4 regions of the Psychrobacillus sp. NPDC093180 genome follow, and region 3 is predicted to be linked to each of the others. Evidence: riboswitches for the same ligand, from Rfam matches in the RefSeq annotation. Region 3 holds a riboswitch; each other region holds the start of a gene.
What was found. A riboswitch is a leader RNA that binds a small molecule or an ion and turns the genes downstream of it on or off. The one in region 3 is predicted to bind S-adenosylmethionine.
Positions count from the first base shown of each region.

Region 1: it holds a riboswitch for S-adenosylmethionine, as region 3 does, so the genes downstream of both, ACIP9W_RS06140 (methionine biosynthesis PLP-dependent protein) here and ACIP9W_RS13975 (bifunctional homocysteine S-methyltransferase/methylenetetrahydrofolate reductase) in region 3, are expected to answer to the same signal.
Region 2: it holds a riboswitch for S-adenosylmethionine, as region 3 does, so the genes downstream of both, ACIP9W_RS14735 (O-acetylhomoserine aminocarboxypropyltransferase/cysteine synthase family protein) here and ACIP9W_RS13975 (bifunctional homocysteine S-methyltransferase/methylenetetrahydrofolate reductase) in region 3, are expected to answer to the same signal.
Region 4: it holds a riboswitch for S-adenosylmethionine, as region 3 does, so the genes downstream of both, metA (homoserine O-acetyltransferase MetA) here and ACIP9W_RS13975 (bifunctional homocysteine S-methyltransferase/methylenetetrahydrofolate reductase) in region 3, are expected to answer to the same signal.

Region 1 is NZ_JBIVOJ010000003.1:133,461-136,596, forward strand. Features, by position in the region: gene metC (cystathionine beta-lyase) at 1-491, opposite strand, end outside; gene ACIP9W_RS06140 (methionine biosynthesis PLP-dependent protein) at 488-1,609, opposite strand; SAM riboswitch class I at 1,693-1,799, opposite strand; gene ACIP9W_RS06145 (M20 metallopeptidase family protein) at 1,965-3,136, shown strand, end outside.
Region 2 is NZ_JBIVOJ010000009.1:115,936-119,071, reverse strand. Features, by position in the region: gene ACIP9W_RS14745 (YdcF family protein) at 1-325, opposite strand, end outside; gene ACIP9W_RS14740 (glycerol-3-phosphate acyltransferase) at 331-975, opposite strand; SAM riboswitch class I at 1,114-1,230, shown strand; gene ACIP9W_RS14735 (O-acetylhomoserine aminocarboxypropyltransferase/cysteine synthase family protein) at 1,349-2,641, shown strand; gene ACIP9W_RS14730 (homoserine dehydrogenase) at 2,721-3,136, shown strand, end outside.
Region 3 is NZ_JBIVOJ010000008.1:232,880-236,015, reverse strand. Features, by position in the region: gene ACIP9W_RS13975 (bifunctional homocysteine S-methyltransferase/methylenetetrahydrofolate reductase) at 1-1,409, opposite strand, end outside; SAM riboswitch class I at 1,487-1,592, opposite strand; gene ACIP9W_RS13970 (protoporphyrinogen oxidase) at 1,757-3,136, opposite strand, start outside.
Region 4 is NZ_JBIVOJ010000004.1:190,822-193,957, forward strand. Features, by position in the region: gene ACIP9W_RS08055 (methyl-accepting chemotaxis protein) at 1-784, shown strand, start outside; SAM riboswitch class I at 1,041-1,149, shown strand; gene metA (homoserine O-acetyltransferase MetA) at 1,232-2,140, shown strand; gene ACIP9W_RS08065 (aldo/keto reductase) at 2,171-3,103, opposite strand.

The DNA.
Region 1 (3,136 bases), on a different contig from region 3:
ACAATTGCCTCGATATCCGTTATTCCTAATCTTGGGTTTGCAGGTGTTTCGATATAAAGTACTCTTGTATTTGGACGTATCGCTTTTTCAACTTCTTCAGCCTTCGTAAAGTCTACAAATGTATGGTCGATTCCGAATCTCGGTAAAACTTCCGTTACGAAACGATAGGTTCCGCCATATACTTCTTCCGTTACAACAAGATGGTCCCCTGAGGATAGCAGCATTAAAGCTGAGGAAATTGCCGCTATGCCGGAAGCAAAAGCAAAACCTCTTGTGCCGCCCTCTAATTCAGCTATCGTTTTTTCTAGCGCGTCTCTTGTCGGGTTGCCAGATCTACTATAGTCGTATGGTCCAAAGCTATCAAAGCTTTCTTGATGGAAAGTAGAGGATGCATAGATGGGTACATTGACTGCCCCAGTTTTTTGCTCGTAATTCCCACGAGTGGAAGCGGTAATTAAGCTAGTTTCTAAACTTTCTTTCACGTTACTCATGAATGAATCACATCCCGTTCTAATTTTGCAAAAACCTGTTTCAAATCTGCGATTAAGTCTTCCGCCTCCTCAACGCCAACAGAGAAGCGTAACAAACTATTATCGACACCTCGAGCAATTCGCTCTTCCTCTGGAATATCCGCATGGGTTTGGGTAGTAGGATAGGTGATAAAGCTTTCGACACCGCCTAAACTTTCTGCAAAAACGATCAATTGAAGGTTTTCTAAGAAAGGTCCAACCCATTCACTTTTTTGTAAGCGGAAAGAGAGCATACCTCCAACTCCAGGATATAGCACGTCTTTAACAACACTTTCATTTTGTAAAAACGCCACGATTTTTTTTGCATTCGCATCATGTTGGTTCATGCGTAAGTGTAATGTTTTCAATCCTCGTATCAATAACCAACTATCGAAAGGGGAAAGTACGGCTCCTGAAGCGTTATGATTCTCCACTAATTTTTTGCTTAGTGCTTCCCCTTTAGAGACAACGAGCCCAGCAAGGACATCATTATGTCCACCGATATATTTCGTTCCGCTGTGCATAACAATATCTGCACCTAGCTCAATCGGACGCTGTAAATAAGGAGTTAAGAACGTGTTATCCACAATAAGTAGTAATTGATATTTTTTTGCTAAAACACTGTATTGTGCTATATCAAATTCTTGCATGAGTGGATTTGTTGGTGTTTCGATAAACAGTGCCTTTGTGTTTTCCGTGATTAATGCTTCTACTTCCTCGATGGATTCAAATTTAGCGTAGGAAGTACGAATGTTGTAGGAATCCGCGTATTGATTGAATAAACGATATGTTCCACCGTAAAGATCTTGCGGTGCAATGATTTCATCACCGGAACGGAAAAGTGACAAGATTAATTGGATAGCTGCCATACCGGAGCTACAGGCAAAACCTGCATCGCCGCCTTCTAACTTCGCAATTCCTTCTTCTAAAATCGTACGAGTTGGATTTTTTGTACGCGTGTAGTCGTAACCAGTGGATTTCCCAACTCCTGCGTGTATATAAGCTGTTGATAAATGAATAGGTGGGTTAACGGCCCCGGTTCGTGGATCACTATGATTTCCTAGTTGTACTAATTCGGTTTCTAAACCTTTTTTTGTCATTAATAATCATCCTCTACAAATAAAGTAAAATAAAAAGAGGATTCCCTATAAGAAGAGAATCCTCAAAAAAATTGAAGTTAGTCTTCTTATCTTCTAGGCGATCGCCGCCTATTGGAGTTAGCACCATACCTAAACTTGGCTGGTTGCTGAGACATCTTCGGGCCAATCCCTCCGTCTCTCTGGATAAGAAATAAAATATGAAATTTTCTAAAATCTTTATGTAGGTAATGGTATCATGAAGAAGAAATAAAAACAAGAAGCATTTTAAAATGGTAAATCTTCAGTTGAAAAATTAACTGAAAAAATATATAATCCTATTTGTTTAGTAAGAATTAAAAAGAATGGGGGAAGGAACATGAAATCATCTACGTTAGAAAATGAAATACAATCTATTTTTTCCGAAATAGATAGTAACTTCGAAGAAATTGTCAGTTGGAGAAGATATTTGCACCAGCATCCGGAGTTATCTTTTGAGGAAACGGAGACTGCCAAGTATATTGCACAGAAACTAGAAGACTTCGGATTAGAAGTGAAAAAGAATATTGGTGGGAATGGCCTTGTAGGAATTTTAACGGGGGCACAGCCAGGGAAAACAATTGCTCTAAGAGCAGACTTTGATGCCTTGCCAATTGTAGATGAGAAAGATGTACCTTATAAATCATTGAACCCTGGTGTTATGCATGCATGTGGCCATGATGGACATACGACTGCGTTATTGGGTACTGCACAAGTATTAAGCAAACACCTAGATAAAGTGAAGGGGAAAGTTATTTTCATATTCCAACCAGCGGAAGAAAAGCCACCAGGCGGTGCGAAGTTCATGATTGAAGAAAACGTGCTTGATGGTGTCGATTATGTATTTGCTGCTCATCTCGATTCAAAAGTACCGGTTGGTAAAGTAGCAGTAGGAGAAGGCTACAAAATGGCAGCTGTTGATAAGTTTGAAATCAAAATTCAAGGACTTGGTGGACATGGAGCAAGACCTCAGGATTCCGTTGATTCAATCGTCATTGGTAGTGAAATCGTTAATTCCCTACAAAAAATTGTAAGTCGCAGAATAAACCCTTTAGAATCTGCAGTAGTCACAATTGGTGTTTTCCATGCAGGCAGTGCTTTTAATATTATTGCAGATACGGCTAAGCTGGAAGGGACTGTCCGAACGTTTAGTGAATCTGTAAGAAAACAAGTAAGAGAGGAAATCTATTCCATTGTAAAAGGAATAACAGAAGGATTTCATGCGAGTGCCGAAATCGATTATCTTCATGGTTATCCAGCATTATACAATCATCCGAAAGAAAGTGATTTAGTTCACCAGCTTTTGTCGGATGTATTCGGTGAGGAACAGGTGATAGATATTGAAACATCTATGGGAGCAGAGGATTTCTCTTATTTCTTATTAGAAAAGCCGGGAACATATTTCAAAGTAGGCTCTAACAATGAAGATGAAAACACACATTATCCACACCATCATCCAAAGTTCGACTTTGACGAGCGTGCTTTATTGAACATCCAAAAGTCATTCGTGCA
Region 2 (3,136 bases), on a different contig from region 3:
CCCCATTTTCCAAAAGAAAATTTTTCATAACAATCGCTTCCTCGATATCTTCATCGGGACCTTGTCCGCCAGATACAACAAGCTTCACATGGGGATGCTCTATAGCATATGCTAGCGCCGCTTCCAAACGGTAATGAAGTGAAAGGGAAGGGACATTTCCTTTCTTCACTTTTGCGCCAAGCACGATGGCGTATTCATTGGATCCATCTGCTTTTGGCTCTAAACCGTCATCTAGCCATTTATTCGTCACCATCCACATACCAAATCCGCCTGAAACAACTACTAGTAAAGGAATAAGCACGATCCACCTCATTTTTCTCTTCATTGCATTCACACGGACGGCTTCTTTTTCTTCAAGAAGGCGGATATTCTTGGTTCTTCTTTACGGACTAGACGACGAAAATTTTCGATATGTAAAACAACAGCCATGATAAATAAAAAACCAGCTATAGCAATAGGTGCTGCTCCCTCTGCAAACCAAATGGAAGCAACGATAAATACTGCATAAAAGACAAATACACCAATCAATAAAAAATCCGTTAAAAAAGTCGTACCTATTAATAATAAAAGTCCGATAAGTCCAATTGGCCAATAAATAGCAAATAAAATACCAATAATCGAAGCAGTCCCTTTTCCACCTTTAAATCCAGTATAAACCGGGAAATTATGTCCTAAAATAACAGCAGCCCCAGCTAAATAAAGCAATAAATCCTGTTCCACAGCGGAAAAATTACCGTATTGCGATAGGCAAAAGCGAATGCCGATAATAACGAGAACACCTTTTAAAATATCAATTAGAGCAACTAGAATACCATACTTCATCCCTAGGACAATTGCCGCATTGGAAGCGCCAGAGTTTTTAAGCCCTTCTTTCTTTATGTTGACACCACTAATAATTTGCGCAACTTTCGAACCGTGGATTGCTCCGATTAGGTAGCTAATAATTAATATAGTCAAAATCCAAACTGCCATCATATCACCTCCGAGTCTAATAACTACAATACATTAAACGTTCAACTATCAAAGAAGTTTCAGAATTTTTTAGAAAAACACTTGACGAACAGATTCATAGAATCTTATACTTTGTATCAAGATGGAAAACTAAATCAAATACTCTTATCAAGAGTGGCGGAGGGAATAGGCCCTGCGATGCCCGGCAACCACCGAGTTCTAAACTCGGAAAGGTGCTAATTCCTACAAATTCATTTACGTGAATTTGGAAGATAAGAGGAGGAACATGCGAAACTGCACCCCTCTTCTTAATCGAAGTGGGGTTTTTGTTTGTCCTAAAAATCTTTCCCCGTTTCCCAATGCGTCCATCTAAACTATTTTCTAGGAGGAATTCAAAATGACAAATCTTCAAAAAGAAACAGTTCTTTTGCATGGCGGTCAGCAACCAGATCCAGTAACAGGTTCTCGAGCGGTACCTATTCACAAAACGACTTCTTACGTGTTCCGCGATACGGAGCATGCACAAAATCTTTTTGCATTAAAAGAAACGGGTAATATTTACTCTCGTATTATGAATCCGACTGTCGATGTTTTTGAACAACGAGTTGCGCTTCTTGAAGGTGGAACAGCAGCAGTTGCAGTATCTTCGGGTATGGCAGCCATTGCATTCTCGATTTTGAATATTGCGGGAGCAGGGGACGAAATAATTGCAGCAGAAAACTTATACGGCGGTACATTTAATTTATTCGCACATACATTGCCTCGTTACGGCATTACGGTAAAATTCGTGGATGCCAATAATCCGGAAAACTTCCGAGCTGCAGTAACGGATAAAACAAAAGGCTTCTTTGCGGAAACGATTGGAAACCCAAGCTTAAACATACTAGATATAGAAAAAGTGGGAGCTATCGCGAATGAAGTAGGAGTTCCGCTTTTAATAGATAACACATTTGCGACTCCATATGGAACGAACCCGATTAAGCATGGTGCTCATGTTGTAATCCATTCAGCTACGAAATGGATTGGTGGACATGGAACAACGATTGGTGGAATTGTAGTAGACGGAGGAAACTTCGACTGGAATTCTGATAAGTTCCCTGGGTTTACAGAGCCGGACGTAACATATCACGGGTTACGTTATGGGATCGATGTACCGAACGTAGCTTTTGCGATTAAATTACGTGTACAGCTTTTACGTGATTTCGGTCCTTCATTAAGTCCAGAAGCCGCTTTTTCATTTTTACAAGGGTTAGAAACGCTGCATCTTCGAGTGCCTAAACACAACGAAAACGCACAAAAAATTGCAGAGTTCTTAGTGAACCACGAAGGTGTAGAATGGGTGAACTATTTGGGATTGGAAGATCATCCTTCTCATGAACTGGCGAAAAAGTATTTACAAAACGGCTTCGGCTCTATTTTAAACTTTGGTGTAAAAGGTGGAAAAGAAGCAGGGCGACGTATTATTGATAATATTGAAATTTGGTCGCATGTAGCAAATGTTGGAGATGCAAAATCATTAATTATTCACCCAGCATCTACAACACATCAACAGCTAACACCAGAAGATTTAGTGAAAACAGGTGTTACAGAGGATCTAATCCGCTTGTCTGTTGGGTTAGAGGCGGTAGAGGACTTACAAAATGCTTTGGATAAAGTACTTGTGGAAAAAACAAATGTCCTCTCTAGATAGAATTTTGTTGTTAATTGGGCTGAAATAGTCTACAATATGTAAAAAGCTCAATTGTGCAGATTTAGTTGGAGGAGAAAGTATGGCGAAAATAAAAGCAGCAATCTTAGGTTTTGGAACAGTCGGCCAAGGGATCTATCATATTGTCAATGAAAAAAAAGAAGACTTAAAAAAATCGCTAGGATTGGATATTGAAATTAGCGCTATTCTTGTCAATAACTTAGCAAAAGAAAGAATAGCAACCCCTGGTGTGCTAGTGACAGATAACTTCGAGGACATTATTAATATTCCAGGTTTACAAGTAGTTTTTGAAGCGATTGTCAATGAAGAACCAGCGTATAGCTATTTATGTCGAGCAATCGATAAAGGATGTCATGTCATTACAGCAAATAAAGTGATGTTCTCCAAATACAGCATTCCCCTACAAGAGCGTGCCAAATCACGTGGTGTATTTGTCGGGTATGAAGCAACTACAGCTGGTGGAGTTCCTGTTATTAA
Region 3 (3,136 bases):
TTTGGGTTAAATGCCGCCGCAACAGAGAAGTTTGTTTTTTTTCGAAGCGATTTTCCGGAGAATGAAATTCCTTCATTTAACTGTTTTATTAATTGAATCAATTCCAAACTGGAAACATCATATACGCTTGTAGCACCGGGAAAATCTCCAATTTTTGTTGGGTCTCCTGTTACTGCTAATATGTCATGAATTCCAAGCGCATCAAGCCCCATTAAATGTGATTGAAGCCCAATTAGATTACGATCGCGACAAGTAATATGTGCAAGTGGTCGAATATTATTTTGTAGCTTTAACATCGATCCCATCGCCATATTGCTGATGCGCGGAGAAGCAAGTGAATTATCCGCCATTGTCACTGCGTCAACACCGGCATCATAGAGCTTTGTTGCACCTTCCATAAAAGTTGTCGTATCTAAATGACGCGGTGTGTCTAGTTCTACAATAATAGTCCTTCCATTTTGCGCTTTTTCATGAAGTGGTTCATTGATATTCGGCTCTGCCTCACGGATAATGATTGGCTTTTTAGGAGCTACGACTTTTGTTGTTAACGGGGATAAATGACCAATTCTTTTTTTCGCAGCTTCGATATGCTTTGGTGTCGTCCCACAGCATCCACCGATTAATCGAACCCCTTCTTCACTAAGAAGTAGCGCTGCCTTACCGAAATAATCTGCTTCTGACTCGTATACAATACGGCCGTCTTCTATATCTAACAAACTTGCATTTGGAAAAGCAGAAAGATATGCATTTTTCGGCAGTGTAACCTCCTCTAATGCCTGTATCGTGTGGAATGGCCCTAGATGGCAATTGACACCAACGACATCTGCTCCTAATGTATCCAGCTGTTGCAATGCATCGTTCAACGATAACCCATTTTGTAATATGCCAGGCTCATGCATCGATACTTGGGCTATAATTGGCGTAGTTGTTAATTTTCGTAAGTGCGTAACAGTAGCAGCTAGCTCTTCAAAATCATAATACGTTTCAAGCAATAGTCCATCCGGATCCCCAGAGAGTAAGTGATTCACTTGCTTGTCGACCTTTTGAATGATTTCCTCTAAGCTTACATCACTTTTTCGAATGCCACGAATACCACCGATTGTCCCTAGCACAAACTGTTCACCTGGTGCGGCTGCCTGTTTGGCAATTTGAATTGCCGCTTCATTGATTTCTTTCACACGATTCTCCAGTCCATATCTTGCTAATTTAATCGCATTTGCACCATATGTGTTCGTTTGAATAATATCTGCACCAGCTTTGATATATTCCTGGTGAATCTTTTTAATAATTTCAGGTCTTTGGATATTTAATTCTTCATTGCAATATTCAATTCCATATGAATATAGGAGTGTTCCCATCGCTCCATCTGCCGTTAACATATTTGTTCGTAACTTATCTAATAATCCCACTTGCACCCATCCTTCCTTAAAATAAAAAAACCTTCTTTTTTTAAAAGAAGGCTTCATAAGCATACGAAATGCGTCCCTTCTCATCTTTCAGACTATTAGTTGTCTGCTGGATTTAGCACCTAACCTATTCGGCAGGTTGCTGAAGCTTCACAGGGCCAGTCCCTCAGCTTCTCTTGATAAGAATTCAATATTCAGTTTTCAACAATTAGTGATATCGTACCTTTATTAAACTAAAGCGTCAAGTTAATTTTGAATTTTCTTTACTATATAAATCCCATGGTTTAGTTTCTCAACATGAAAAAAAGTATCCTAAAAAGTACTTTTTAGGACACTCTCATCATTTGTAGCTAAAAATTATTAACAACTAATTCAGCTGTTTCTTTTCCATTTTTAATACATGCCCCTATACCAACACCATAATAAGAGCATCCTGCAAGTATTACATTAGGCAGCTGAAAAGACATCTTATCTCGTAAGGATTTAACCGCTTTCCCATGTTCTAAATGATAATTTGGCATTAAATCATTCCATTTGGTCACTTCTACGACACTCGGTTTCCCATTCAGCTTTAAGCTTTTCTCAATATCTTGCAATGCAATTTGAACTAGTTCTTCTTCACTCATATGTTTCATTTCTTCAAATGCAAGATTCGAGCTTTTATAAAACATACGAACAAGCAAATGACTATTTTCTGATGTATGCTTCCATTTACGACTTGTCCAAGTACATGCATTGCATTTCACATCGCTATTATGAGAAACGATAAAGCCAGTGCCTTCTGCAGGAAGCTGTTCGTCTGGAATGTCAAAACCGAGATAAATGCTTATAAGCGATGAGTTTTTCAGCTTATTAAAATCAGCGTTCAAAACTTCGTTTTGCAATATTCTTTGTGTAACATCGTGCGGAGTTGTTAATATAACGTAATCTGCTTCGATCGACTCATGATTTGCAAAGGAAACCTCATATCGATCGTCCATTTTCTCCACTTTCGTTGTATGTATCCCTTTTAAAATAGTAGCATCACTAAGCTCTTTTTCTAAGCGGTCGATCAAAGCAGAAAGACCATTTTTAAAAGAAATAAATTTTTTATTGGAAGCTGCTTGGAATTTTTCTTTATTGGCTCCTAATCCTTTCATAATGCTACCGTAATCTTCTTTATAGTCTATTAAATATGGTAATGTGGAGGCCAACGTAAGCTTATCTAGATCCCCTGAATATACACCTGATAATACAGGTGCTATTTGTTTTTCGACCAACTCTTTTCCTAAGAAATGCTCTAGGAACGATCCGATTGAGCTGTCTTTTGTAAAGCTTTCATTGGATAGATTAAGATCCTTTAATGCTTCTTCCTTTCCCTCATCGGAAACTAGTGTACTACTTTCTAACGATTCCTCACTCATCGGTATTCCAAACACTGTATCTGCTGGAATGGCATGTAGTTCGTTATTCGTATATATATAAGAAATACCTGTTGCGTTATATACAAGCTCATCTTCCAACTGTAGATCCTCCACTAGAGGTAGTACCTCTTCATGACGTGCAACGATCGAATCTGCTCCTGTTTCCATAATGAACTCTTTTTGCTTTACCGAGTGAATTTTCCCGCCTAAGTATTGATTCGACTCTACCAATACCATTTCCATATCTAGCGCTTTTTCTATTTTAAGTTTTTGCAAATAATGCATTACAGAAAGTCCTGTAATACCTCCGCCTACCACAACTACTTT
Region 4 (3,136 bases), on a different contig from region 3:
GGAAGATGCAGAAGAAGTAACAAATAACTCTGCACACCTAAGCGAACAAATAAACTTAATCAATGCAAAATCAATCGCTATGACCGACATTGCAACGAAAGCAAACGCGATGAACACTAACGGTCAAAGTCAAATGCGTGAATTGAAATCATCATTTCATAATTGGGAATCCAATTTGAAGTCAATGTCCGATGTTGTTGGTACTTTAGAAAGCAAAGTAAAAGCAATCGGAGGGGTCATGGAAACGATTATGGAAATTTCGGCGCAAACAAATTTACTTGCTTTAAATGCTAGTATCGAAGCAGCAAGAGCTGGCGAACATGGAAAAGGTTTTGCGGTAGTTGCAGAGGAAGTAAGAAAACTGGCAGAGCAATCTGCCAGAGCTACTGATGAAGTCAAAAAGACAATAACTGAGCTACAGCAAGAATCCGTTTTAGTTAGCAAGCAGATGAACGAAACAAGAGAAACATTCCAAGCTCAGGGCACGGTTGTAACAGATACACAAATTACTTTTGAAGAAATCTCAGCTTTAATGGCGAATATGCAGACTTCCATTGATGAAGTATCCGAGGAAATTGAACAGGTTTCCAAGTATAAAGAACAAGTAGTGGAAACGATTCAACTGATGGCAGCAACTTCTCAGCAAACGGCAGCTGCTTGTGAAGAAGTAAGTGCATCGTCTGATGAACAACTTCGCGCGATCCAATCTGTAGCAGAATCTTCAGAGACACTAACAGAACTAAGTGAGAAATTAACAGAGGCGGTAAATCGCTTTAAAGTCTAAAATCAATTAGTAAACCCTTTCGAATGGAGAATGCTCTATTCGGAAGGGTTTTGTGAAATCAAACTATATCTGATATTTTTCAGAAAGTATTAAAATTCTATGCAAACAAGCTTGTTCTTAAATTGAATGAAAAGCATGAATAAAGACCTTACTACTAGAATATCTTTTACTATAATCTTTTTATTAATTTCAAATGTTGCATAAATATTTGGCGCATGGTAGTATTTACTAGATTACATAAACCAACAAATTAATATTCTTATCAAGAGAAGCAGAGGGATATGGCCCTGTGAAGCTTCAGCAACCTCTGATATTGTCAGAAAGGTGCTAACTCCTACAAGATTTTTTGTCTTGAGAGATAAGAACTGAGAGCTATTTATAAAACCTCTTTTCTTATCCATAAGAAAAGAGGTTTTTTTATGTTACATAGAAAGGAAGAGGAAGACAATGCCGATTAATGTACCAAAACAGTTGCCAGCAACAGAATTACTTAAAAAAGAAAAAATATTTGTGATGGATGAGGAGCGTGCGGTAGCACAGGATATACGTCCATTAAATATTATTATATTAAATTTAATGCCCGAGAAAGAAAGAACAGAATTGCAGCTTTTAAGATTATTAGGGAACACACCATTGCAAGTGAATATTGAGTTTATGCATATGGCTACACATGAATCGAAAAATGTTAGTAAAACCCACTTAAATACGTTTTACACAACGTTTGAGGATATCAAGCATCGAAAATATGATGGGATGATTATAACAGGAGCTCCAATTGAGCATTTAGCATTTGAAGACGTAAATTACTGGGAAGAGATGGTCCAAATAATGGATTGGACCAAAACGAATGTGACCTCTGTATTAAATATTTGCTGGGGGGCACAAGCTGCTTTATACCATCACTATGGAATCGGAAAATATGAATTACCAAAGAAATGTTTTGGGGTGTTTGCTCATCGATTATCTGATTTAACAGTAGATTTAGTACGGGGATTTAATGATGTTTTTCACGCACCGGTATCTCGCTTTACATCTGTTTCTTATGAAGAAATAAAAAAACATCCAGAACTAAACTTACTTTCTATCTCTGATGAATCTGGTGTATTTCTTGTTATTTCGAATGATGCAAAACAAATTATGGTTACCGGTCATTTAGAATATGATGCGACTACTTTAGCGGATGAATATAACCGTGATCTATCTAAAGGAATTGATATGGATGTGCCTGCTAATTATTTCCCTAATGACGACCCGGCAAACGAGCCATTAAATACATGGCGTTCTCATACACATTTACTATTTTCGAACTGGTTGAATTATTACGTATACCAAGCAACACCTTTTGAATGGGAATAAAAAACACAGAGCGTTCGCTCTGTGTTTTGTTTATCTAAAAATACGATCAATTTCTGCTACCTCAGTAGGTGTTAGCTGCACTTCTAATGTTTTGATATTAGCTAAAACTTGCTCCGGTTTTTTAGCTCCAGGTATGATTACATCGATACCCTGTTGAGATAAATACCAGGCAAGCACAATATTTGAAACCTCGGCATCTTTATCATTAGCTATTTGGCGCAATTGTTCTACTTTTTCTAAGTTACGCACAAATGCTTCTCCTTGAAATAATGGATTTTTTGAACGGCCATCTTCAAATGTACTATTTTTATCGAACTTTCCTGTCAATAAACCAGAAGCTAGTGGGAAATAAGGTATAAAAGAAATAGTATACTCTCTTGTATATGGCAGAAATTCATTTTCTGCATCACGTTTTAATAGATTGTAACCCGATTGGAGAACATCAATATAGCCATCTTGGTTACCTTCTTTTAGTTGCTCCAAAGTAAAATTCGATACACCAATGGCACGTATTTTTCCTTCCTCTTTTAAACGGTGAAGTGCCCCAATAGCTTCTGCTTTTGGCGTGTTTTCATCTGGGTAGTGTATATAAAATAAATCAATATAATCTGTTTGCAGGCTACGCAAGCTATTTTCGACTGTTTCTCTCAAAAACTTAGGAGAGTTGTCTATTAGAACTTGGTCATTTTCCAATTTATGCCCGCCTTTTGAAGCTATAACAATGTCATGACGGTTCTTACTTTCTTTTAATACTTCTCCAATTAACTCTTCTGATCTTCCTTTACCATAGATGAAAGCTGTATCTAAAAAGTCGATTCCATTATTAATTGCTGTGCGAACAATCTCCTTTCCAGTCTCATCGTTTAAATTGGGAAAAAGATTATGCCCTCCTACTGCATTTGTACCAAGCCCTACTGGATTTACGAATAGACCCGTCTTACCAATCTCTACTTTAGCTACCATAATCGTCATAACAACTCCTTGTTAGAATATTCT